Linked DNA regions of Sphaerotilus montanus. The main gene of each other region encodes a partner of the protein of the gene in region 3 in a complex. Links are inferred from orthologs where the notes say so. Each region holds a gene or a part of one and is shown on either strand. Other genes may lie near its edges.

Region 1 (7,444 bases), 2.8 Mb from region 3 along the record:
TTTTTTTCGTCCAGCGCCACCTGCCAGAGTCAGTCCAGGGCGAGCTTCTGGACCTCGACCACCTTCTTGTAGACCTCGAACTCGGCCTTGATCTGCGCAGCGAACTGCTCGGGCGTGTTGGCCACGATCACCGAGCCGGTCTCCTCGATGCGCTTCTTCACGGCCGGCTCCTCCAGCGTCTTGCGCACGGCCGCACCCAGCTTGTCCACGACGTCGCGTGGCGTGCCCTTGGGGGCAACGAAACCGTAGAACGCCATGCGGTTGACCGGCTCCAGCCCGATTTCCTTGAAGGTCGGCACATTCGGCAGCACGGCCAGTCGCTGGGGCGCCGCCACCACGATGGGGATCAGGCGCCCATCCTTGATGAATGGCAGCGCCGACGGCAGATTGTCGAAGATCACCGGCACCTGTCCGGCCACCGTGTCGTTGAGCGCCGGGCCGGCCCCACGGTAGGGTATGTGGGTGATGAACACGCCCGACAGGCTCTTGTACAGCTCCATCTGCAGGTGGCCGATGCCACCGGTGCCGGAGGTCGCGTAGCTGTAGCGGCCCGGGCTCTTCTTCAGGACCTCCAGGAAGGTCTTGTAGTCGCGCGCCGGAAAGCTCGGGTGCACGGCGATCACGTTGGGCGTGGCGGCGATGTTGATGACCGGCACGAAGTCGGTCAGCGGGTTGTACGGCGTCTTCGGATTGATGGCCGGATTCGCCGCCACCGTGGACACCGTGGCCATGCCCAGCGTGTAGCCGTCGGGGACGGACTTGGCGAGTTCGTTGGCGCCGATGATGCCGCCGCCGCCCGCCTTGTTCTCGACGAGCATCGTCTGGCCCAGCGCCGGGGTGATCCTCTCGCCCATGATGCGGGCGATGATGTCGGTGGTTCCGCCGGGGGCAAACGGCACGATCACCTTGACCGGCTTGTTCGGAAACCCCTGTGCCTGCACAGCAAGCGGGGCGATCAGCACCGCCGCCGCAGCGGTGGCAAGTATCTGGCGTCTGTTCATCATCCGGGGGGCTCCTGTGGATCTTTGGACATTCGAGTGCGCACGATCCCGGCGATTCTGACGCCAGAGTCCCCCGGTCTGTTGTGGATGGTGCGTAGGGGAAAACCAGACAGCTGCGCTAGGCTGGCGCGATGCTCTCCATCGCCCTGCTGCTGCTCCCCGATTTCCTGCTGATCGTCGCGGGCTTCAGCCTGTGCCGCTGGACGGCGCTCGACCGGCCGGTCTGGGCCGGTGTCGAGCGGCTGGTGTACTGGCTGCTGTTCCCGGTGCTGCTGTTCACCTCGATCGTGCGCAGCCCGCTGCAGCCGGCGGCCACCCTCGGGCTGGCGGCCGGGGGCGTGCTCACGGTCGGCACCGGCATCGTGCTGGCGACGCTGCTGCGCTCGGTGCCGGGGGTCGATGCGCACCGGCAGGCCTCGGGCGCGCAGGTGGCGTTCCGCTTCAACTCGTACGTCGCGCTCGCGCTGGCGGAGCGGCTGGGCGGCAGTGCCTCGGTCGCCTGGGTGGCGCTGCTGATCGCGCTGTGCGTGCCGCTGTGCAACATCGGTGCGGTGTGGAGCCTGGCCCGCCACGGCGGCCACAGCACCGGGCGCGAGCTGCTGCGCAACCCGCTGATCCTGGCGACCGTGGCCGGGCTGCTCGGCAATCTGGCGGGACTGAAGCTGCCGCAGGTGGTCGACATCACCTTCGGGCGCATCGGCGGTGCCGCGCTGCCGCTCGGGCTGATGGCCGTCGGCGCGGGACTGCAGTTCGGCGGGCTGCGGGAAGCCAAGGGGCTGGCGGTGGCGTTGCTGGCGATCCGGCATGCGGTGCTGCCGGTGGTCGGGCTGCTGCTGGGGGTGGCGCTGGCCTTGCCGCTCGGGCAGGCGCAGATCCTCGTCGCCTTCGCCGCGATGCCCACCGCGTCCAGCTGCTACGTGCTGGCCGCGCGCATGGGCGGGGACGGCGTCTACGTGGCCGGGCTGGTGACGGCGTCCACGCTGCTGGGCATGGTCAGCGTGCCGGTGGCGCTGACGCTGTTCTCGCGGCTGCACGGCGGCTGAGCCAGCGCCCAGTCGATGTGCTCGGCCAGCAAGGCGCTGGCGCCGGGTCGCTGCGCCGCCAGCGCGTCGGCGATGGCCGGATCCCCCGTCTCGCGCCACGCATTGCCCAGCGCCACCGCCACATTGCGCTGCCAGCGGGCGTGGCCGATGCGGCGGATCGGGCTGCCCTCGGTGCGCGCCAGGAAGGTCGCCTCGTCCCAGGCCCACAGCGCCAGCAGCATCGGTGCACGCAGCGGTTCGCGGGCGTCGAAGTCGGGCAGCGTGCTGCGCTGGGCGAACTTGTTCCACGGGCACACCCGCTGGCAGTCGTCGCAGCCATAGACCCGGTTGCCGATGGCAGTGCGGAACTCGACCGGGATCGGCCCGTCGTGCTCGATCGTCAGGTAGCTGATGCAACGCCGCGCGTCCACCCGGTAGGGCGCGACGATCGCCGCGGTCGGGCAGGCGTCGAGGCAGGCGCTGCACTGGCCGCAGTGCGCCTCGGCCGGCGGTGTCACGGGCAGCGGCACGTCGATGAACAGCTCGCCCAAGAAGAACATCGACCCCGCCGAGCGGTCCAGCAGCAGCGTGTGCTTGCCGCGCCAGCCAAGGCCGCTGCGGCCGGCGAGTTCAACCTCCAGCACCGGCGCCGAGTCGCAGAAGACCCGGTGGCCGAAGGGGCCGATCTCGGCGGCGATGCGCTCCGCCAGCCGCTGCAGGCGGGCGCGCAGCACCTTGTGGTAATCGCGGCCCCGGGCATAGACCGACACCACCGCCTCGCCGGGCTGCGCGGCGCGGGCGGCTTCCTGCGCCCGCCAGTCGGCCGGGGTGTCGCGCGGCAGGTAATCCATGCGCGCAGTGATGACGCGCACGGTGCCCGGGACCAGCTCGGCCGGCCGCGCCCGCTTCAGGCCATGCACGGCCATGTAGCCCATGCTGCCGTGGAAACCAGCCGACAGCCAGGCCACAAGACCCGGCTCGGCGGTTGCAAGATGTACATCGGCCACGCCGATCTGTGAGAATCCCAGCTCGACAGCCCAGGTCCGTACCAGCCCGGCGAGCCGTTCAGGATCGGGCGCCACCGGCACGGGAGAGGGCGAACCCGACGCATTACTGAGGTCGTTCATCCGGTGATTCTAGAAACCCGCCAGCAGCACTGGTCCGACGAAGCCGCCTGCGAGGCCACCGCCCTTGCCCTGGCCCGCCATCCGGCGCTGCGCCGCGCCTGCATCGAACTGCACGGCCCCCTCGGCGCCGGCAAGACCACCTTTGCCCGCCACCTGCTGCGTGCGCTCGGCGTGACCGGGCGCATCAAGAGCCCGAGCTACGCCATCGTCGAGCCGCACGAGGTGCCCGCGACCGCCGAAACCGACAAACTGGACATCTGGCACTTCGATTTCTACCGATTCGGCGATCCCCGGGAGTGGGAGGATGCCGGCTTTCGCGACCTGTTCGCCAGTCCCGGCCTGAAACTGGTCGAGTGGCCCGAAAAGGCCAGCGGCCTGCTGCCCGTGCCGGACCTCTCGCTGTCGCTGCGGCCAGAAGGCGACGACAGCCGGACGGCACAGTGGCAAGCCTGCACGCCGCTGGGCGCGGCGCTGCTGAACGAGACCCTGCCATGAACCATGCCCATCCAGACCCTGCCCACGCCACAGATGTTCCGCACGCGGTGAGCCGCCGCGGCTGGTTCCGCCAGGCCGGTGCGCTCGTGCTCGTGCTCGGTGCGGGCGACCTGGTGCACGGCGCCACGCTGGTGGCGGTGCGGGTCTGGCCAGCGGCCGACTACACGCGGGTGACGCTCGAATCCGACACCGCGCTCGAAGCCCGCCACTTCGTCACCGAGGGCCCGGCGCGGCTGGTGATCGACATCGACGGCCTCGAACTCAGCCCGCAGCTGCGCGAACTGGTCGCCAAGATCGGCACCAACGACCCGCACATCGCCGGCGTGCGTCTGGGTCAAAGCCAGCCCCGGCAGGTCCGCATGGTGTTCGACCTCAAGCGCTCCAGCACGCCGCAGGTCTTCACGCTCTCGCCGATCGCCCCCTACCGCTACCGGCTGGTGTTCGACCTCTACCCCGCGCAGGCACCCGATCCGCTGCTGGCGCTGGTGAAGGAGCGCGAAGCGGCGCCCGCACCGCTGCCCGCCCCCCCCGCACCCGCGACCACCACGGCCGACGCCTCGGCGCGCGCCGCATCGGAGGTCGATGACGCGCTCGGCGAATTCATCGGCCGCGTCGATCGCCCGGTCACGCCCGCGCTGCCCCAGCCCCCGGCGCCGCCCGCCGTGGCGCTGAAACCGGAGGCCGGCAGCAGCACGGCCACCAGCGTGCCCGCTGCACCGACCACCCCGCCCCCACCGCGGGTCGCCACTGCACCGGCTGCGGCCGAAGGTGCGCCCGCCGTCCCGCCGGGCCGCGGCGGCATCAACCGGCTGGTCATCGTCGCCATCGATCCGGGCCACGGTGGCGAGGATCCCGGGGCGATCGGCCCGACCGGCCTGCGCGAGAAGGATGTCGTGCTGCAGATCGCCAGGCAGCTGCAGGAGCGCATCAACGCCCGCCCCGGCATGCGCGCCATGCTGACCCGCGATGCCGATTTCTTCGTGCCGCTGCAGGAGCGCGTCAACAAGGCCCGCCGTGTGCAGGCCGACCTGTTCCTGTCGATCCACGCCGACGCCTTCATCACGCCGCAGGCGCGCGGTGCCTCGGTGTTCGCGCTGTCGGACTCGGGCGCGACCAGCACGGCGGCCCGCTGGATGGCCAAGCGCGAGAACGCTTCGGATGCCATCGGCGGCATCAACGTCGCCAGCAAGGACACCCACGTGCTGCGCGCCCTGCTCGACATGAGCACCACCGCGCAGATCAAGGACAGCCTGCGCGTCGGCCGCGAGGTGCTCGGCAACATCGGACAGGTCGGCAAGCTGCACAAGGGGCAGGTCGAACAGGCCGGCTTCGCGGTGCTCAAGGCACCCGACATTCCCTCGATCCTGGTCGAGACCGCGTTCATCTCCAACCCCGAGGAAGAGGCCAAGCTGCGCGACGAGAACTACCAGGCGCAGCTCGTCAAGGCCGTCTACACCGGCATCGTGCGCTACTTCTCCCGCAACCCGCCCCTGGCCCGCGAGCGTCTGCTGTGAAACTGAATCCTGTCCTGGCGGCGCTGCTGCTGAGCACCGCGGCGCTCTCTGCCGCGGCACAGTCCGTGCCATCGGGCACTGCGCTGCCCGCCGCTGCCACGTGTCCGACCGGCTTGCCCGAGGGCGCACGCTGCCTGAACGGCCGCGACTACCTCGGCGCCTGGTACTGGATCGCGGTGCCGAAGGACTGGACACCGGAGACGGGCGTGCTGGTGGTGCACGCCCACGGCGGCCCCGCGCTCGGCGAGCCGACGCTGGCCCGCGCCACCGCCGATCTGCAGCGCTGGAGCGTGATGGTGCGCGCCGGGCATGCCTGGGCGGGATCAAGCTTCCGGCAAGGGGGCGTCGAAGTGCTGGCTGCGGGCGAGGACACCGAGCGGCTGCGCCAGATCGCCGTGGCGGCGCTCGGCCAGCCACGCCGCACCCTGCTGCACGGGCAAAGCTGGGGCGCCAGCGTCGCGGCGCGCATGGCAGAGCGCTACGTCACCCCCGACATCGACCCGCGCCGCACCACACCCGGACCGCAACCCTATGACGGCGTGCTGCTGACCAGCGGCGTGCTGGCCGGAGGCACCCGGTCCTACGACGTGCGGCTCGACCTGCGCGTGGTCTACCAGGCGCTGTGCAACAACCACCCGAAGCCCGACGAGAGTGCCTATCCGCTGTGGATGGGCCTGCCGCCGGAGACGAAGCTGACCCGGGTCGAACTGGCCGAGCGGGTCGATGCCTGCCTCGGCGTGCAGCGCAAGCCCACCGAGCGCAGCGCCGCCCAGCAGCAGCGCCTGACCACCCTCACCCGGGTGGTGAAGCTCCCCGAACAGGAGGTCCTCCCGCACCTGCAATGGGCCACCTGGCACTTCCAGGACATCACGCTGCGCAAGCTCAAGGGCCGCAACCCGTTCGGCAACGAGGGCGTGCAGTACGCCGGTTCGCCAGACGACGCGGCGCTGAACCGCGACGTGCTGCGCTACCGCGCCGATCCCGCCGCACTGGCCGAACTCGCCCGCGACACCGACCCGACCGGCCGCCTGCTGCTGCCCACGCTGACGCTGCACGGCATCGACGACATGACCGCCTTCGTCGAGCTGGAGTCCCACTTCCGCGACAACGTCACCGAGTCCGGCGCGGCGGACCGGCTGGTGCAGGTCTACACCGCCGACCACGCACACAGCTACAGCAGCGATGCGCACTACGTGAGCGCGGTCGGCGCGCTGCTGGACTGGGTGGACAAGGGGGACAAGCCCGAAGCCGCGTCGCTGGAACAGCGCTGCAAGGCGCTTGCGGCTGTGTGGCAGCCGGCTGGCGGCTGCCGCATCCGCGCCGATTACCAGCCGGCCCCGCTCGGCAGCCGAGTGCCGACCCGGCGCCGGGCCGAGACCGCCACCCCGGGCGTCAGGCGACCCTGACGTCGCTGCGCCGGGCCTTCCAGGCACCGAAGACCGCGATCAGGCCGGGGATGAGGATCATCGCCCAGATGATCTTGCTCAGATTGGCCTGTACCCAGGGCACGTTGCCGAACAGGTAGCCGGCCAGCGTCAGCCCGACCACCCAGAGCACGGCCCCGACGGCGTTGAACATCAGGAACTTCGGCCGCGTCATCTCGGCCACACCCGCCACGAAGGGCGCGAACGTGCGGATGAAGGGCATGAAGCGCGCGATGATGATCGTCACGCCCCCGTGGCGTTCGTAGAACTCGTGCGCCTGGTTGAAGGCCTGCTTGTTGAACCAGCGGGAGTTTTCCCACTGGAAGACCCTGGGGCCGAAATAGCGCCCGATGGTGTAGTTCGTCTGGTCCCCCAGCACGGCGGCCAGCAGCAGCAGCCCCATCGCCAGTGGCAGGTTCATCAGCCCGGCACCGCACATCGCACCAACCACGAACAGCAGCGAATCCCCCGGAAGGAAGGGCATCACCACCAGACCGGTCTCGACAAAGATGATGGCGAACAGGAGGGCATAGACCCACAGCCCGTAGCGCGCGATGAACTCGGCCAGGTGCTTGTCCACATGGAGGATGAAATCGAGGAGGAAAGGCAGAAGATCCATGGCGCGCGAGATTAACACCGCCCCATGGCAGCAGATTGCGCAATTCCACACGCCATCCCGCTGCACCCGGTCCGGTGTCATGACAAGTGAAATTCCGGTAGGCACACTCGGTGCCGTCCATTCCGGGGATTGACACGCGATCCCCGCTCCACCTCCTCCCCTCCCCTTTCCTCTATCCATGCTACGGAGAAGCTTCGTCCTGACGAGCGCCGGCGCCGCGCTGGCGTGGTCTGCCGGCTCGG
Region 2 (7,493 bases), 1.4 Mb from region 3 along the record:
ACCAGATGGACCCGGGCAACAGCGACGAAGCCCTGCGCGAGGTCGCGCTCGACATCGCCGAAGGCGCCGACATGGTGATGGTCAAGCCGGGCATGCCGTACCTGGACATCGTGCGCCGCGTGAAGGACGAGTTCCGCGTGCCGACCTTCGCCTACCAGGTCAGCGGCGAGTACGCGATGCTCAAGGCCGCCGCGCTCAACGGCTGGCTCGACCACGACGCCGTGATGATGGAGTCGCTGCTGGCCTTCAAGCGTGCCGGCGCCGATGGCGTGCTCACCTACTTCGCGCTCGACGCGGCCCGGCTGATCCGCCAGGGCTGAGGCGAACGCGGCCATGCGCGTTTTCCTGATCGACGACCGCTGCACCGAACTGTCCGATCTGCCGCAGACGCTGCCCGAGCGCGGCTTCCTGTGGATCGCTTCGGCGCGGCGCGAATTCGAGGTCCGGGTCGCCGAGGTGCAGGCGGTGCTGCACCAGTGCGCCGGTGGCCAGCTCGTGGATCTGCACATCTCCGACCTGCTGAGCAACCAGCTGCCCTCGCACTTCGACTACACCTCGTGGTACGACCTGCTCGTCTTCCGCCGCCTTGCGGCAGCACCGGGCAGCAACGGGCTTTTCCTCGATGACGAACACGGCACCGTGGCCACCGCACGGCAGGCCCTGGCGGCCATCGACACCAGCCCGGTCGGCTTCGCGGTGTTCGACCGCGTGCTGCTGACCGTGCACCCCGCCGACTGCCTGGTGCGCGACTACTTCGCCAACCGGCTGGCGCAGATGACCGTCGGCGGCAACGGCGCGAGCCGGCTGCCGCCCAGCCCCGCCGACCTGATGCTGCGCATCGTCAACCACATGGTCGACGGCTACCTGGAACTGCGCCGCCTGCTCACACGCCAGCTCACCACGCTGCAGCAGGCCCTGCTCGGCCCGCGCAGCCGGCAGGTCGACTGGACCGCGCTGCTGGAGTCGCGCAACACGCTGCACCAGCTCGAAGACATCTGCGAGGACCAGCGCAGCGCCGTGCAGGAATGGATCGACGCACTCGACGAATGGCCCAATCCCGCCGCCGACGGCGAACGGCGTGACCGGGACCTGCTGCGGGTGCGCTCGCGCGACGTGCTCGAACACATCGAGCGCGTGCTGGGCCATGTGCGGCGGCTGGAGTCGTCGATCGAGAGCGCCGTGCAGATGCACTTCTCCGCGGTCGGCCAGCGCACCAACGACATCATGCGCACGCTCACGGTGCTGACCGCGATCTTCCTGCCGCTGAACCTGATCACCGGGTTCTTCGGCATGAACTTCGACGCGCTGCCGCTGATCCACAACCGCACCGGCATCTGGATCGCGGTGTCGCTGATGGTGCTGCTGGGAACCGGGCTGAGCGTGTTCTTCTGGCGCAAGCGCTACCTGGGCAGCACGCGGGGCTGAGCCACCGCACCGGCACCTCAGCCAGCGCGCGCCAGCACCTCGCGCGCCAGGCACAGGTCTTCCCACGACCGCGCCTTGTCCAGCGGGTTGCGCAGCAGATACGCCGGGTGGTACGTCACCACCACTGGTACGCCCGGCATCCCCGGCACCTCGTGCACCCGCCCGCGCAGCCGCCCGATCGGCTCAGCCGTCTTCAGCAGCGACTGCACCGCGAACCGCCCCATCGCCAGGATCAGCTTCGGCTGCACCAGCGCGATCTGGCGCAGCAGGTAGGGCTCGCACTGCGCGACCTCCTGCGGCTCCGGGTTGCGGTTCTGCGGCGGGCGGCACTTGAGCACGTTGGCGATGTAGACCTGCTCGTGCGCAGGCGCCTCGCTGCGGGTCAGGCCGACGGCGCGCAGCATGTTGTCGAGCAGCTGCCCCGCCTTGCCGACAAACGGCTCGCCCTGCAGGTCCTCCTGCTCGCCCGGCGCCTCGCCGATCAGCATCCACTGCGCCTGCGGATGACCGACGCCGAACACCGTCTGCGTGCGCCGCTCGCACAGCGTGCAGGCCCGGCACGCCGACACCGCCGCGCGCAATTCGTCCCAGCCCATCGCCGCCACCCCGGTCGGCCGCAGCGCGACCGTGGGCACAGGTGCGGGCACGGGCACGGGTGCGGGTGCGGACACCGCCGCATCGGCCACCGACACAGCCTCGGCCACCACGTCGACCTGCGGCGGCACCCACACCCGAATCCCCATCTCCTGCAGCATCGCCTGCTGCCGCTCGGTGTACCCCGCGCTCATGCCCCCTCCTCCGGCGGCACGGCCAGCCGCAGCACCAGCGCGTCCTCGCGCTGTCCGTGCGCGTCCGGGTAGTAGCCCTTGCGCACGCCGACCTGCTCGAACCCGAGGTGCGCATAGAGGCGCCGCGCCCGCACGTTGCTCGGCCGCACCTCCAGCCACAGCCACGGCGCGCCCGTGCAGCGGGCGTGCGCGATCAGCCGGCGCAGCAACTGCGTGGCCAGCCCGCGCCCCTGGTGCGCGGGCGAGACGGTCACGTTGAGCAGGTGCCACTCCTCGAACCCCGCCATCGCGACCTGGTAGGCCAGCAGCTCGCCGTCAGGCGCCACCAGACAGTGCGTGAGGTGGCCCGCCGCGATCGAGTCGACAAAATTGGCGCGGCTCCACGGAAAGGAATACGCCCGCACCTCGATGCCCATCACGGCATCGAGCAGCTGGACCGCCATCGGCAGCAGCGTGGGCGCGTCACCGGACATCAGGCCGCTCCTGCCGCAGCCACGGTGGCCGCCGTGGCCCGCAAGGCCTCGCGCTCGGCGGTGGTCTGGGCGACCTTGTCGCGCACGTACAGCGGCAGCGCCAGCGCCGGGTCGATCCACGCGCCCCGCGCCTGCGCGGCCCGTGCCAGCACGGCCAGCGCCGCACCACCGGGCACCGCTGCCGGCCAGCTCGCCAGCACGAGCCGCGCCGCCAGTGGCCCCAGCACCTCGGCCTGCACGGTCAGCGCATTGCCAGCCAGCGGCGCAGGCGCCTGCGCGATCGCCTCGGCCAGCGCGGCGGGGCTGTAGAGCGCCACCGGCACATCGGCGGTCCAGCCTCCATCGGCACCGCGGCACCAGCGCGCTGCGTAGACCTCGCCCATGCGCGCATCCAGCACGCTCCAGACAGCCTCGGCTGTCTCGCCCTGCTGCCGCGCCGACTCGGCCAGCGCGGCCAGCGTGTCCAGCGCCAGCAGCGGCCGCTCCGCGCCGACCGCCAGCCCCTGCGCCACCGCACAGGCGGTGCGCAGGCCGGTGAAGGCGCCGGGGCCGTGGCCGAAGGCGATGGCGTCCAGATCGCGCAGGGCGAGTCCGCCGTGCGCCAGCAGGTCGCGGATCGCCGGCAGCAGCGCCGCCGACGACTGCGCCCCACCGGGCAGCGCGCGGACCTGCACCGCGTCCCCCTGCACCAGGGCCAGATGAACGGTGTCGGTGGCGGTGTCGAGGGCCAGCAGGCGGGGTGCGGATCGGGAGGCAGACATGGCCACCAGTGTACCGGCCACCCTGGTGCCGCTTCGTATGATCCCGCCATGCCCAAGCTCTCCAGCCTCCTGCCCCGCGCCCTGTCCCTGCTGCTGTCCTGTGCAGCGTTCTGCCTCCCCGCCACCGCCCAGACGCCGCTGCCCGAGCCGGTGCGCGCCGCGCTCGACCGCGCGCAACTGCCCGAGGACAGCCTCTACGCCTGGGTGGCGCCGGTCGAAGGCGGCCCACCCTGGCTGGCGCACCAGCCGAGCGCGCTGGCACACCCGGCCTCGGTGATGAAGCTGGTCACCTCGATGGCGGCGCTGGACCGGCTCGGCCCGCTGTTCCAGTGGCACACCCCCGTCTACACGGACGGCCACCACCTTTACGTGCAGGGCCGCGGCGACCCAAGGCTGGTCAACGAGCGGCTGTGGCTGCTGCTGCGGCAGGTGATGGCGGTGCACGGGCCGGTGGTGGCGGGCGACATCGTGCTCGACCGCAGCGCCTACGCGATTCCCGCGGTCGATCCGGCGGCCTTCGACGGCGAGCCGCTCAAGCCCTACAACGTGCGGCCGGACGCGCTGATGGTGAACCAGAAAAGCGTGCTGCTGAACTTCCGGCCGGACGCGGCACGCGGGGTGGCGCGGGTGTCCCCGGACATGGCGCTCGCGGGCGTGCAGTGGCCGGCGACGGTGCCGCTGGGCGCGGGTGCCTGCGGGGACTGGCGGTCGGGGCTGCAGCTCGATGCCACCGATCCGGCGCGGCCACGCTTCGGCGGCCGCCTGCCGGCGAGTTGTGGCGAGAAGGGCTGGCCGCTGGCCTCGTCCGACCCGGCCAGCTTCAACGCGCGGGCGATCGAGGCCCAGTGGCGGGCGCTCGGCGGGCGCCTGCGCGGCCAGGTGCGCGAGGGCCGGACGCCGACCGGTGCGACCCTGGTGGCCGAAGCACTCTCGCCCGCGCTGCCCGAGGTGCTGCGCGACATGAACAAGCACAGCAACAACGTCATCGCCCAGCAGCTGATGCTGGCGCTCAGCCCCGGTCAGCCGGACACGCCCGCCACCTGGGAGGGCGCCCGCGCCGAGGTGCAGGCGCTCGTCCAGTCGCAGGGCTGCCGGGACGATGAGCTGGTGATCGACAACGGCTCCGGCCTGTCGCGCGAGGAGCGCATCAGCGCGCGCTGCCTGGGGCGGCTGCTGCAGTGGGCCTGGGGCCGGCCGTGGATGCCCGAGCTGCTGGGGTCGCTGCCGGTGGCGGGCATCGAGACGACCGCGCGGCGCGTGACCTCCGCCGCCGGGCAGGCGCATCTGAAAACCGGCTCGCTGAACAATGTCGCCGCGCTGGCCGGCGTGGTGCACGGCCCGGACGGCCACCGCCACGTCGTGGTGGTGATGGTCAACCACCCGCTGGCGGCCAGCGCCGAGGCACGGGCCGTGCTGGACGCGGTGGTGGGCTGGTCGCTGGCGCCGCGCTGAGGCGGCGGGCAGATCAGAACGGGTTGTTGCGCGCCCGGTTGAGGGCGGCCAGACCGACACGGCTCTGGAACGACACCCCCGGGTGCTGGGCATCGGCCCAGAGATAGGCCGTGCCGACACCGGCGGCACCTGCTGCCATCGTGGCAGTCGTGCAGTTGGGCAGCGCCACGGTACAGACCTGATCGACGATGTTGGTCAGCGCATAGGACACCATCTTGGTCGGATCGGACATGCTGATGGTCAGCTCGTCGGCCGTGATCAGGGCTGCGTAGCGGCCGTCGTTGATGACCTCCAGGCGCAAGGCGGCGGTGAATGCGAGCGTCAGCTCCTTGAGCAGCGTCACCCGGTCGGCATCGCTGGTGCGCACGAGTTCGGCGGCAGCGAAGGGCGAATAGCCGAGGTTGGGCGGCGTCGAATAGAGCACCCGGCCACCGGAGCCCTGGTTGGCCACGTTGTTGACCAGCGCGCCGAGCGCCTTGCCCGCCGCCGACACCTGCGACAGCGCCAGCGCGCGGCTGAGCGTGCCGGCGTCATAGGCCTTGTACGCATTCAGGATGTCGTGCTGGCCGGCCATGACGGTCACCAGCGTCTGCGGCGTGAAGGTGCTGCTGGCCTGGAAGGCCGACACCGCAGCCACGACATCCGCCACCGTGGCGCCGACGCTGGCCTTCATCACGCCCGCCGGGCTGGCCACGGCGGTCGGATTGCATTCGGAAAAGACCATGCCGTAGCCGTCGGCCACCACCTGCGGCCACACGGGATAGGTGGCGCAGTCGAGCGACACCGCATCGGCCTTCAGCGCGTTGACGCTGTACTTGCTGCCGTTGGTGCCGATCAGGCTGAGCTCGTCGCCGAAGACCACGATCCGGTTGGGCGCATACGACTCGACACGGGTCGAACCGCCACAGCCACCGAGCAGCACGGCGAGCAGCGCCGGGGCGAGGAGAGACTTCAGAACACGCATGCAAACTCCAGTTTGTCCGGTTCGGACTCGGGCTCAGGCCGCCGCAGCCCGCTGCAGCCGGTCGCGCACGCCGTCCCACTCGGGCGACGGCGGGGGCGTTTCCACCCAGATCAAGGGCGCGCGGGTCGCATCCAGCGTCCGCAGCACCGCAAACAATTCGTGCGCCACCGCGGCCGCCTCGTCGGGCATGCGCCGCAGCACCACACCCGCCAGCGCCGGCCGGCGGCTGCGGGAATATACCGCCAGCGTCGGCGCGCCAGATGAAGCTTTGTGGCCGGTCGAGGACCAGACGGTCAAGGCCGCGTCCAGTTGCGCCGCCGTCATCAGCCGGACCTTGGCCTGCGGCGCGTAGTGCGCCTCCAGCGTACCGGAGGCGCGCGGGGCGGTGGCGTCGCGGGCGCGCAGCGGCTCGCGGGCTGCGGCCTCGATCGCCGCGGCGGTCAGGCAGCCGGGCCGCAGCAGCACCGGGTGCCCGCGGCTGCAGTCCACGATCGCCGACTCGATGCCGACCGCGCAGTCGCCGCCGTCCAGCACCAGCAGGTCCGGCGCGGCCTCGAATTCGCTGGCGACGTGCGCGGCCTGCGTCGGGCTGACGCGACCGAAGCGGTTGGCGCTCGGCGCAGCCACGCCCGGCACGCCAGCCTCGGCCGCCGCGCGCAGCAGCGCCAGCGCCACCGGGTGGTCCGGGCAGCGCAGGCCAACCGTGTCCTGCCCGCCCGCGGCCTCGGCGCCGATGCCGGCACGGCGTGGCACGATCACCGTCAGCGGCCCCGGCCAGAACGCAGCCATCAGCCGCTGTGCGACCGGCGGCAGCTCGGCCGCGAACGCCGCCGCACCCGCCACATCGGCCACGTGCACGATCAGCGGGTGGTCGCTCGGGCGGCCCTTGGCGGCGAAGATCTTCGCCACCGCCTCGGCTTGGTCGGCGCGAGCACCCAGACCGTAGACCGTCTCGGTCGGGAACGCCACCAGCTCGCCCGCGGCCAAGCGCGCCACGGCGTCCGGCAACGCAGCGGCGAGGTGCGCGGGCGTGGTCGCGTTGATCAGTCGAGCCATGGCGGTCGCCCTTCCCTTCAGAACGCCGGCAGGCCGAGCAACGCCGCGGCCTGCAGCGCCACGTCACGCGCCGCCGCGGGCGTGGCCGCCGTGAGCGTCAGGTGGCCCATCTTGCGGCCGGGGCGCGCCGATTCCTTGCCGTAGAGGTGCAGGTGCGCCCCCGGCAGCGCCAGCACGGCCGCCCAGTCCGGCGAGCGTTCGGCGCCTTGCGCGTCGAACCACAGGTCACCCAGCAGGTTCAGCATCACCGTCGGCGAGTGCAGCCGCGGCTTGACCAGCGGCAGCCCGGCCATCGCGCGCACCTGCAGGTCGAACTGCGACACGTCGCACGAGTCGATCGTGTGGTGGCCGGAGTTGTGCGGGCGCGGCGCCATCTCGTTGGCGACGAGCGAGCCGTCTTCGAGGATGAAGAACTCGATGCACAGCACGCCGACATAGCCCAGGTCTGCCGCGATGCGCGCCGCGCAGCCGACGGCCTCGGCCTCCAGCGCGGGCGTGCCGGCCGGTGCGGGCACGGTGGTGACGGCCAGAATGCCGTCGCGGTGCAGGTTCTGCTGCAACGGGAAGGCGACCA
Region 3 (7,495 bases):
GAGCCGTGGGTGCGCGGCAGCACGCCGTTGCGGATCTCGATCGGACGCACGGTGCGGGTGTCGCGGCCGTCGATGCGCGGCTCGCCGGCGAGGATCTGGCCACGCACGGTCCTGGCTTCGATCTCGAACAGCAGGTTGTCGATTTCGACACCGTCGAACTCGATGCCGTCGGCCTTCAGCGCGGCCTTGACTTCGGCGTAGGCGGCGCGGCAGGCGTCGGTACGGGCCTGCTTGGAGCGGATCTGGTAGGCAGCTTCGATCTTGGCCAGACCGAATTCGGCGACCTTGGCGATCAGCGGCTCGTTCTTGGCCGGAGCCTGCCACGTCCATTCCGGCTTGCCGGCGTCACGCACCAGCTCGTTGATCGCAGCGATGGCGACCTTGGCCTGCTCGTGGCCGTACACGATGCCGCCCAGCATCACTTCTTCGGTGAGCTGCTGCGCTTCGGATTCGACCATCAGCACGGCGGCTTCGGTGCCGGCGACCACCAGGTCCAGCTGCGACTGCTTGAGCTGCGTCGGGCCCGGATTCAGGACGTATTCACCGTTGATGTAACCCACGCGGGCTGCACCCACCGGGCCGTTGAACGGGATGCCGGAGATGGCCAGCGCAGCGCTTGATCCGATCAGCGCGGCGATGTCGGCCGAGGCTTCCGGGTTCAGCGACAGGACGTGGATGACGACCTGGACTTCGTTGTAGAAGCCTTCCGGGAACAGCGGGCGCAGCGGGCGGTCGATCAGGCGGCTGGTCAGCACTTCCAGCTCGCTCGGCTTGGCTTCGCGCTTGAAGAAGCTGCCCGGGATCTTGCCGGCAGCGTAGGTCTTCTCGATGTAGTCGACCGTCAGCGGGAAGAAGTCCTGGCCCGGCTTGGCTTCCTTGCGGGCGACCACGGTGGCGAGCACCACGGTGTCGTCCATGTTGACGATGACAGCGCCACTGGCCTGGCGGGCGATTTCGCCGGTTTCCAGGGTGACGGTGTGCTGACCCCATTGGAAGGTCTTGGTGACTTTGTTGAACAGGCTCATGGAATGCTTTCTTCTGGTAGGTGGCCGGTCACCGCGGCGGGATGCCATTCCATCCGGACCCGCCACCTGCACAGCAGGATCGGATCGGGATGGAATGACACAGCAGCGCCCACGCGTGGCCGTAAAAACAAAGAGCCTGTGCTGGAGGGTCCAGACAGGCTCTTCACATGCATGCAGCGATTACTTGCGCAGGCCCAGCTTCTGGATCAGCGAGGTGTAACGGTCAGCGTCACGGTCCTTCAGGTAGTCCAGCAGCTTGCGGCGGCGGCTGACCATGCGCAGCAGACCGCGACGACCGTGGTGGTCCTTCTTGTGGGTCTTGAAGTGCGGGGTCAGGTGGTTGATGCGGGCGGTCAGCAGGGCGACCTGGACTTCCGGCGATCCGGTGTCGGCGACGCCGCGGGCGTTGGCGGCAACAACTTCTGCCTTGTTGATTTCGGACATGTCAAATTTCCTTCGGTTTCGAGGTTCACTTGCGGCCGTGGGGGAAACCGCCCCGCGCCGTGCACGCGCCGATGCGCGTTCCTCCGCCACCAGAAACGGCAGCGAAGCCTGCGATTATAGCGCCAAGGCGCGCGCCAGCCGATCCACCCCCTGAAGCAGCCGCTGCGGCTGGCGCGAGGCAAAGCACCAGCGCAGCCAGCCCTCGGCCTCGTCACCGAAGGCGGTGCCCGGCGCCAGACCCAGACCGTGGTCGGTCACCAGCCGCCTGGCGAGCGAGAGTGCATCGCGCTCGCCATCGATGCGCAGGAAAGCGTACATCGCGCCGGGCGGTGTGGCCACCTCGACCCGCGGCAGGGTCTGCAGCGCGGCGACCAGCGTGTCGCGGCACACCCGCAGCCGCGCCTGCAAGGCCGGTACCGACACCGGCGCATCGGCCAGCGCCGCCAGCCCTGCGCGCTGCACGAACACCGGCGTGCAAGAGGTATTGAATTCGATCAGCTTGCCGAGCTGCTCGATGAGTGCGGCCGGCGCGACCAGATTGCCCAGCCGCCACCCTGTCATCAGGAAGGATTTCGAGAAGCTGTGTACGACGACCAGCCGGTCCTCCGGATCGGCCAGATCGAGAAAGCTCGGCGCACAGACCACCTGCCCGGGCCGGGGCACGGCGTCCGGGTAATAAAGACGCTCGTAGACCTCGTCCGACACGATCCAGGTGCCCGTGCGGCGGCAGTGGTCGAGGATGACCTGCTGCTCGGCGCGGGTCAGCGTCCAGCCGGTCGGGTTGTTCGGCGCATTGAGCACCAGCACGCGCGTGGCCGGCGTCACCGCCGCCAGCAGCTCGTCCAGGTCGAGTCGCCACGCACCGGCTTCGGCGCGCAGGCTCACCCGGCGCACACGGGCGCCCATGATCGCGGGCTGCGCCGTCAGGTTCGGCCACACCGGCACGACCACGACCACCTCGTCGCCCGGATCGACCAGCGCCTGCTGCGCCAGCATCAGCGCACTCACGCCGGACGACGTCACCGCGATGCGCTCCACGCCCACCGGCCGGTGCAGCGCCGAGATGTAGCCCGACAGCGCCTCGCGCAGCGCCGGCAGGCCGAGGTTGTGGGCATAGAAGGTCTCGCCCGCCTCGATCGACGTCACGGCCGCGTCGCGCACGCCCATGGGCGTGATCTCGTCGCTTTCGCCGAACCAGAAGGCCAGCACATCGCTGCGGCCCAGGCCGGCATTGGCCACTTCACGGATGCGAGAAGCCGGCAGATCGGCAATCACCTGACGCATGAACACCCCACTGTGGACACAGAGCAGATCCGCAAGGATCAGAGGGGAGCCATCTTGCACGAATGCGGCTGCGCCGTCTGCTCGGCGGTCAGGTAACGAACAGTGCGGAAGCCGTAGCCGGAGCCCTCGACATCGAAGCGCACGCCCTCGGTGCCAGCCTTCTGCATCGTGCTGACGTAGAGCGGCTGCAGGAACTGGTGGTCCCCGGCGCGCATCTGGCCGGCCCCCAGGCCACCCAGCGCCTTGCCATCGAAGCGCGCACCGGACAGCGCCTTGGCGACCGCCGCGGCATCGGTGGCGTGCGCACGCTCCATCGCCTGCGCGAGCATCTCGACCATGGCCTGCATGCGCACGTGCAGGTAGTCGTCCTCCGGCTTGGGGAAGCGCTGGTGGAAGCTGGTGACGAGCGCGTCGGATGCCTTGCCACCCGCGTTCGGATGCCACTCGGCCACGGCCACCACGCGCCCCACGCCGGCATCACCCAGCGCGCCCGGCACGCCCAGCGCGTTGCCGTAGAAGGTGTAGAACTTGCCCTCGAAGCCGACATCGCGCGCCGCCTTGACCAGCAGCGTCAGGTCGTTGCCCCAGTTGCCGGTGACGACGGCCTGCGCGCCACTGGCCTTGATCTTGGTCGCGTAGGGCAGGAAATCCTTGACGCGCCCGACCGGGTGCAGCTCTTCGCCGACGACCTGGATGTCCGGACGCTTGGCCACGATCATCGCCCTGCCCTGGCGCACGACGTGCTGGCCGAAGCTGTAGTCCTGGCCGATCAGGTAGACACGCTTGAGCGCGGTGTCCTGCTGCAGCACGTCGGTGAGCGCGGCCAGGCGCATGTCGGCGTGGGCATCGAAGCGGAAGTGCCACGGACTGCACTTCTCGTTGGTCAGCGAGGGCTCGACGGCGGAGTAGTTGAGGAACACGGCGCGGCGCTGGGGTTCGCGGTCGTTGTGCTTGTTGAGCGCGTCGATCAGCGCAGCGGCGGTGGCGGAGCTGTTGCCCTGCAGCACGACACCGATCTGCTGGTCGACCGCGCTCTTCAGCATGGTCAGCGCCTCCTCGGTGTTGCCCTTGCTGTCGAGACGGACCAGTTCAAGCGGCCGATTGCCACCGGGCAACTTCACGCCGCCACGGGCATTCACCCGCTCGATCGCCCAGTTGAGGTTGCGCGCCACCGCTTCGCCGGCGTTGGCAAACGGGCCGGACAGGCCTTCGATGAGACCCAGACGGATCGGATCGGCCGCCTGGGCCGCCGACGCACCCAGCGCCAGCGCGCCCGACAAGGCCAGGAAAGAAAGGGAGAACGGGGTATTTTTCATGGATTTTGAATTATGCATTACAAAATCCAGCCCAACGCCGCGTTCAGACCGTGGACAGATCCCAGCGCGGACGCACGTCGAAGGCGTACTCCCGGCTCGCCTGCGCCCGGCCGCTCTGCAGCCGCATGGCACCGGCCAGCGCGATCATGGCGCCGTTGTCGGTGCACAGGTGCAGCTCCGGGTAGTGCACGCGCACCCCGCGGCGGCGGCACTGCGCGTCAAGCTGCGCCCGCAGCCGCCGATTCGCCCCCACCCCGCCCGCGACCACCATCCGCTTCAGCCCGGTCTGCTTCAGCGCCAGCAGCGACTTGGCCACCAGCACATCGACGATCGCCGCCTGCGTCGAGGCGGCCAGATCGGCACGGGCCTGCGCGGCATCCTCCGCAGCGGGATCGAGCTTGTTCAGCTGCGTCCAGACGGCGGTCTTCAGGCCCGCGAACGAGAAGTCCAGCAGGTCACCGCGCATCAGCGGCCGCGGCAGCTTGAACGCGGCGTCATCGCCCTGCTCGGCCAGCTTCGCCAGCGCCGGCCCACCCGGATAGCCGAGCCCGAGCATCTTGGCCGTCTTGTCGAAGGCCTCGCCGGCCGCGTCATCGATGGTCTCGCCGAGCATCGTGTAGTGCCCGACCCCGTCGACCCGCATGAGCTGCGTGTGGCCACCCGACACCAGCAGCGCCACGAACGGGAACTGCGGCGGATCCACCGAGAGGAAGGGCGACAGCAGATGCCCTTCCAGGTGGTGCACGCCCAGCACCGGCCGGTCCAGCGCCATGCCCAGCGCACAGGCCATGCCGGTGCCCACCAGCAGCGCGCCGGCCAGCCCTGGCCCCTGCGTGTAGGCGACGACATCCACGGCGTCCAGACCGAGTCCGGCGCCGCTCAGCGTCTCGCGCAGCAGCGGCACGACGCGGCGGATGTGGTCGCGCGAGGCCAGCTCCGGCACCACGCCGCCATAGGCCTGGTGCATGTCGATCTGGCTGTGCAGCGCCTGGGCCAGCAGCCGCGGCGGCGCCGCTCCGCCCACCCCCTCGGGCAATTCGACCAGCGCGATGCCGGTCTCGTCGCACGAGGATTCGATGCCCAGCACCCTCAGCGGCCCGCTCACGCGCGTCTCCCCGCCCAGACCCAGATGCCCATGCCCGCGACCACCATCGGCACGCACAGCCACTGGCCCATGCTCAGGTTCAGCGCCAGCAGCCCGAGGAAGCTGTCTGGTTCGCGGAAGTATTCGGCGATGAAACGGAATGCGCCATACCCGATCAGGAACAGCCCCGACACCCGGCCCCAGACCACCGAGCCATCCGGCCGAGAATGTGCAGAGCGGGTGCGCCCGTAAAACCACAGGATCACGAACAGCAGCAACCCTTCGAGCAGGAACTGGTAGACCTGGGACGGATGGCGCGCGATCTCGCTGCCCGACTGCGGGAACACCATGGCCCACGGCACGCTGGCATCCGCAGCGCGGCCCCAGAGTTCGCCGTTGATGAAATTGCCGACACGCCCGCAGGCGAGCCCGGTCGGCACGCACGGCGCCACCAGATCCGTGACCTCGAAGAAACGCTTCTTGCGCACCCACGCGAACACGGCCATCGCTGCGATCACGCCCAGCAGCCCCCCGTGGAAGGCCATGCCCCCCTTCCAGACCGCGAAGATCTCGCCCGGGTTGGCCAGGTAGTACGCGGGCTTGTAGAACAGCACGTAGCCGAGACGCCCGCCCAGGATCACGCCCATGACACCGTAGAAGAGCAGATCTTCGACCTCGCGTGGCGTCCATCCGCCCGCGGCGTACGGTGGCTGGCGGATGCGGCGGGTGGCCAGCCAGTAGAACAGGCCGAAGGCGGCCAGATAGGTCAGGCCATACCAGTGGATCTGGAGGAAGCCCAGGTTCAGAGCGACTGGGTCGAATTGGGGATGCACCAGCATCGGCGGCACTCCATGAGTGGGAAACAGGTGCGGATTGTCGCTGCTGCGCCAGCCCGGCGCGGCAAGGGTGCGGGATCGGGGCCGACTTCAGCGGCGGCGCGGCAACGGCGTCTTGCGACCCAGCGCGTCGATGGTGTTGCGCCGGCGCTGGTCGCGGTGCGCATCCTCGCGCTTCTGGCGGGCGCGGGCCGTGAACCCGAGGGCATCGGACACCGACCACCAGACGATCGCCATCCCGAACGGCGCCAGCACCGTCCACCACGACCACTGGGCCACCGGACCGATCTCCAGCCACTTCAGCAGCAGCCCCACCACACCCAACCACACCAGCGCCATTCGACTACCCCTCGGCATCCGTCCATCACGAAATGCATGCCCGCCGAGGATACCCCGACGGCCTCTGCCTGGCGTTGCAGGCGGATCGACAAGGTCAACGCAGGCGCCTCTAGAATCGTTCTCCAGTGGGCATTCACACCACCACTTTCAACAGAAACGGAACCTTTCCACCATGAAGCCGCTGCTTGCACTCGCCGCCCTGGCCATCGCCACCTTGTCCGGCCCGGTCTTCGCCAACGCCGAACTGGCACAGAAGAAAAACTGCATGGCCTGCCACGCCATCGACAAGAAGGTCGTCGGTCCGGGCTACAAGGACATCGCGGCAAAGTATGCGGGCCAGAAGGACGCCGTCGCCAGGCTGGCCGAGAAGGTCATCAAGGGGGGATCGGGCGCCTGGGGGCAGATCCCGATGCCGGCAAATGCCGTGACGCCAGACGAGGCCAAGACGCTGGTGACCTGGGTACTGAGCCAGAAGTAAGTTCAGCGCAATCAGTCAGCGCAAAACAAAAAGCCCCGACGGATCGGGGCTTTTTTCATGGCCCGAAGGCCAGCATGGTCCGGTCAGGCCGGATCAGTACGCCTGGCCGAGCTGGCTCAGGATGGTCGGGTTTTCCAGCGTGCTGGTGTCCTGGGTGATCTCTTCGCCCTTGGCCAGCGAGCGCAGCAGGCGGCGCATGATCTTGCCCGAGCGGGTCTTGGGCAGGTTCTCGCCGAAGCGGATGTCCTTCGGCTTGGCGATCGGACCGATCTCCTTGCCGACGTGGTCACGCAGCTGCTTGGCGATGGCCTTGGCCTCGTCACCGACCGGCAGCGGACGCTTCAGCACGACGAACGCGCACACGGCCTCGCCGGTCGTGTCGTCCGGACGGCCGACCACGGCGGCTTCGGCCACCAGTTCGGTGCAACTCACCAGCGCGGACTCGATTTCCATCGTGCCCATGCGGTGGCCCGAGACATTCAGCACGTCGTCGATGCGGCCAGTGATGGTGAAGTAGCCGGTCTTGGCGTCGCGGATCGCGCCGTCGCCTGCCAGGTAGTACTTGCCCTGGAAGTCGGCCGGGTAGTAGCTCTTCACGAAGCGCTCGCCGTCACCCCAGATGGTGCGGATCATCGACGGCCACGGCTTCTTGACGACGAGGATGCCGCCCTGCCCGTTCGGCACGTCCT

What was found.
Region 1: the proteins of tsaD (region 3) and tsaE are in contact, whole or in part, in a crystal structure (PDB 6N9A), measured with the Thermotoga maritima proteins. The link is inferred for Sphaerotilus montanus from one-to-one orthologs. Residues at the interface, in WP_004082750.1 of Thermotoga maritima: Cys10, Asp11, Arg49, His50, Leu82, Gly84, Gly135, Gly136, Glu154, Thr155, Leu156, Asp157, Asp158, Ser159, Glu162, Asp165, Lys166, Arg169, Leu170, Tyr175, Lys213, Thr214, Leu217, Tyr218, Gln221, Arg222, Asn324; in WP_004082108.1 of Thermotoga maritima: Leu37, Gly38, Lys46, Lys57, Val59, Lys60, Ser61, Thr63, Phe64, Thr65, Leu66, Met67, Val69, Pro71, Tyr82, Arg83, Leu84, Asp86, Asp88, Phe89, Asp93, Ile128, Asp130, Glu131, Arg134.
Region 2: the proteins of tsaD (region 3) and tsaB are in contact, whole or in part, in a solved structure (PDB 4WQ4), measured with the Escherichia coli proteins. The link is inferred for Sphaerotilus montanus from one-to-one orthologs.

Annotation. Positions count from the first base shown.
Region 1 is NZ_JACCFH010000001.1:685,708-693,151, forward strand. What follows is about bases 1,987-4,899. They hold tsaE (tRNA (adenosine(37)-N6)-threonylcarbamoyltransferase complex ATPase subunit type 1 TsaE), read left to right. Parts: upstream 1,987-3,153; coding sequence 3,154-3,645; downstream 3,646-4,899. Other genes in these bases: BDD16_RS02950 (AEC family transporter), read left to right, coding at 1,987-2,044; queG (tRNA epoxyqueuosine(34) reductase QueG), read right to left, coding at 1,987-3,150; BDD16_RS02965 (N-acetylmuramoyl-L-alanine amidase), read left to right, coding at 3,642-4,899. In the rest of the region: BDD16_RS02945 (tripartite tricarboxylate transporter substrate binding protein BugE), read right to left, coding at 30-1,001; more of BDD16_RS02950, read left to right, coding at 1,133-1,986; more of queG, read right to left, coding at 1,951-1,986; more of BDD16_RS02965, read left to right, coding at 4,900-5,159; BDD16_RS02970 (hypothetical protein), read left to right, coding at 5,156-6,565; BDD16_RS02975 (DedA family protein), read right to left, coding at 6,552-7,202; BDD16_RS02980 (ABC transporter substrate-binding protein), read left to right, coding at 7,381-7,444. UniProt on the Escherichia coli protein: Required for the formation of a threonylcarbamoyl group on adenosine at position 37 (t(6)A37) in tRNAs that read codons beginning with adenine.
Region 2 is NZ_JACCFH010000001.1:2,126,055-2,133,547, reverse strand. Bases 1,567-4,528 are described here. They hold tsaB (tRNA (adenosine(37)-N6)-threonylcarbamoyltransferase complex dimerization subunit type 1 TsaB), read right to left. Parts: upstream 3,448-4,528; coding sequence 2,686-3,447; downstream 1,567-2,685. Other genes in these bases: dacB (D-alanyl-D-alanine carboxypeptidase/D-alanyl-D-alanine endopeptidase), read left to right, coding at 3,496-4,528; rimI (ribosomal protein S18-alanine N-acetyltransferase), read right to left, coding at 2,210-2,686; BDD16_RS09690 (uracil-DNA glycosylase), read right to left, coding at 1,567-2,213. Also shown: hemB (porphobilinogen synthase), read left to right, coding at 1-320; BDD16_RS09695 (magnesium transporter CorA family protein), read left to right, coding at 334-1,425; more of BDD16_RS09690, read right to left, coding at 1,443-1,566; more of dacB, read left to right, coding at 4,529-4,899; BDD16_RS09670 (SGNH/GDSL hydrolase family protein), read right to left, coding at 4,913-5,863; BDD16_RS09665 (L-threonylcarbamoyladenylate synthase), read right to left, coding at 5,897-6,919; BDD16_RS09660 (5-(carboxyamino)imidazole ribonucleotide synthase), read right to left, coding at 6,937-7,493. UniProt on the Escherichia coli protein: Required for the formation of a threonylcarbamoyl group on adenosine at position 37 (t(6)A37) in tRNAs that read codons beginning with adenine.
Region 3 is NZ_JACCFH010000001.1:3,499,498-3,506,992, reverse strand. The notes cover bases 3,144-6,107. They hold tsaD (tRNA (adenosine(37)-N6)-threonylcarbamoyltransferase complex transferase subunit TsaD), read right to left. Parts: upstream 5,175-6,107; coding sequence 4,113-5,174; downstream 3,144-4,112. Other genes in these bases: BDD16_RS15930 (TIGR04438 family Trp-rich protein), read right to left, coding at 6,080-6,107; lgt (prolipoprotein diacylglyceryl transferase), read right to left, coding at 5,171-5,992; BDD16_RS15945 (branched-chain amino acid ABC transporter substrate-binding protein), read right to left, coding at 3,144-4,069. Outside these bases: pnp (polyribonucleotide nucleotidyltransferase), read right to left, coding at 1-1,025; rpsO (30S ribosomal protein S15), read right to left, coding at 1,206-1,469; BDD16_RS15950 (pyridoxal phosphate-dependent aminotransferase), read right to left, coding at 1,584-2,753; more of BDD16_RS15945, read right to left, coding at 2,792-3,143; more of BDD16_RS15930, read right to left, coding at 6,108-6,328; BDD16_RS15925 (c-type cytochrome), read left to right, coding at 6,501-6,806; acs (acetate--CoA ligase), read right to left, coding at 6,900-7,495.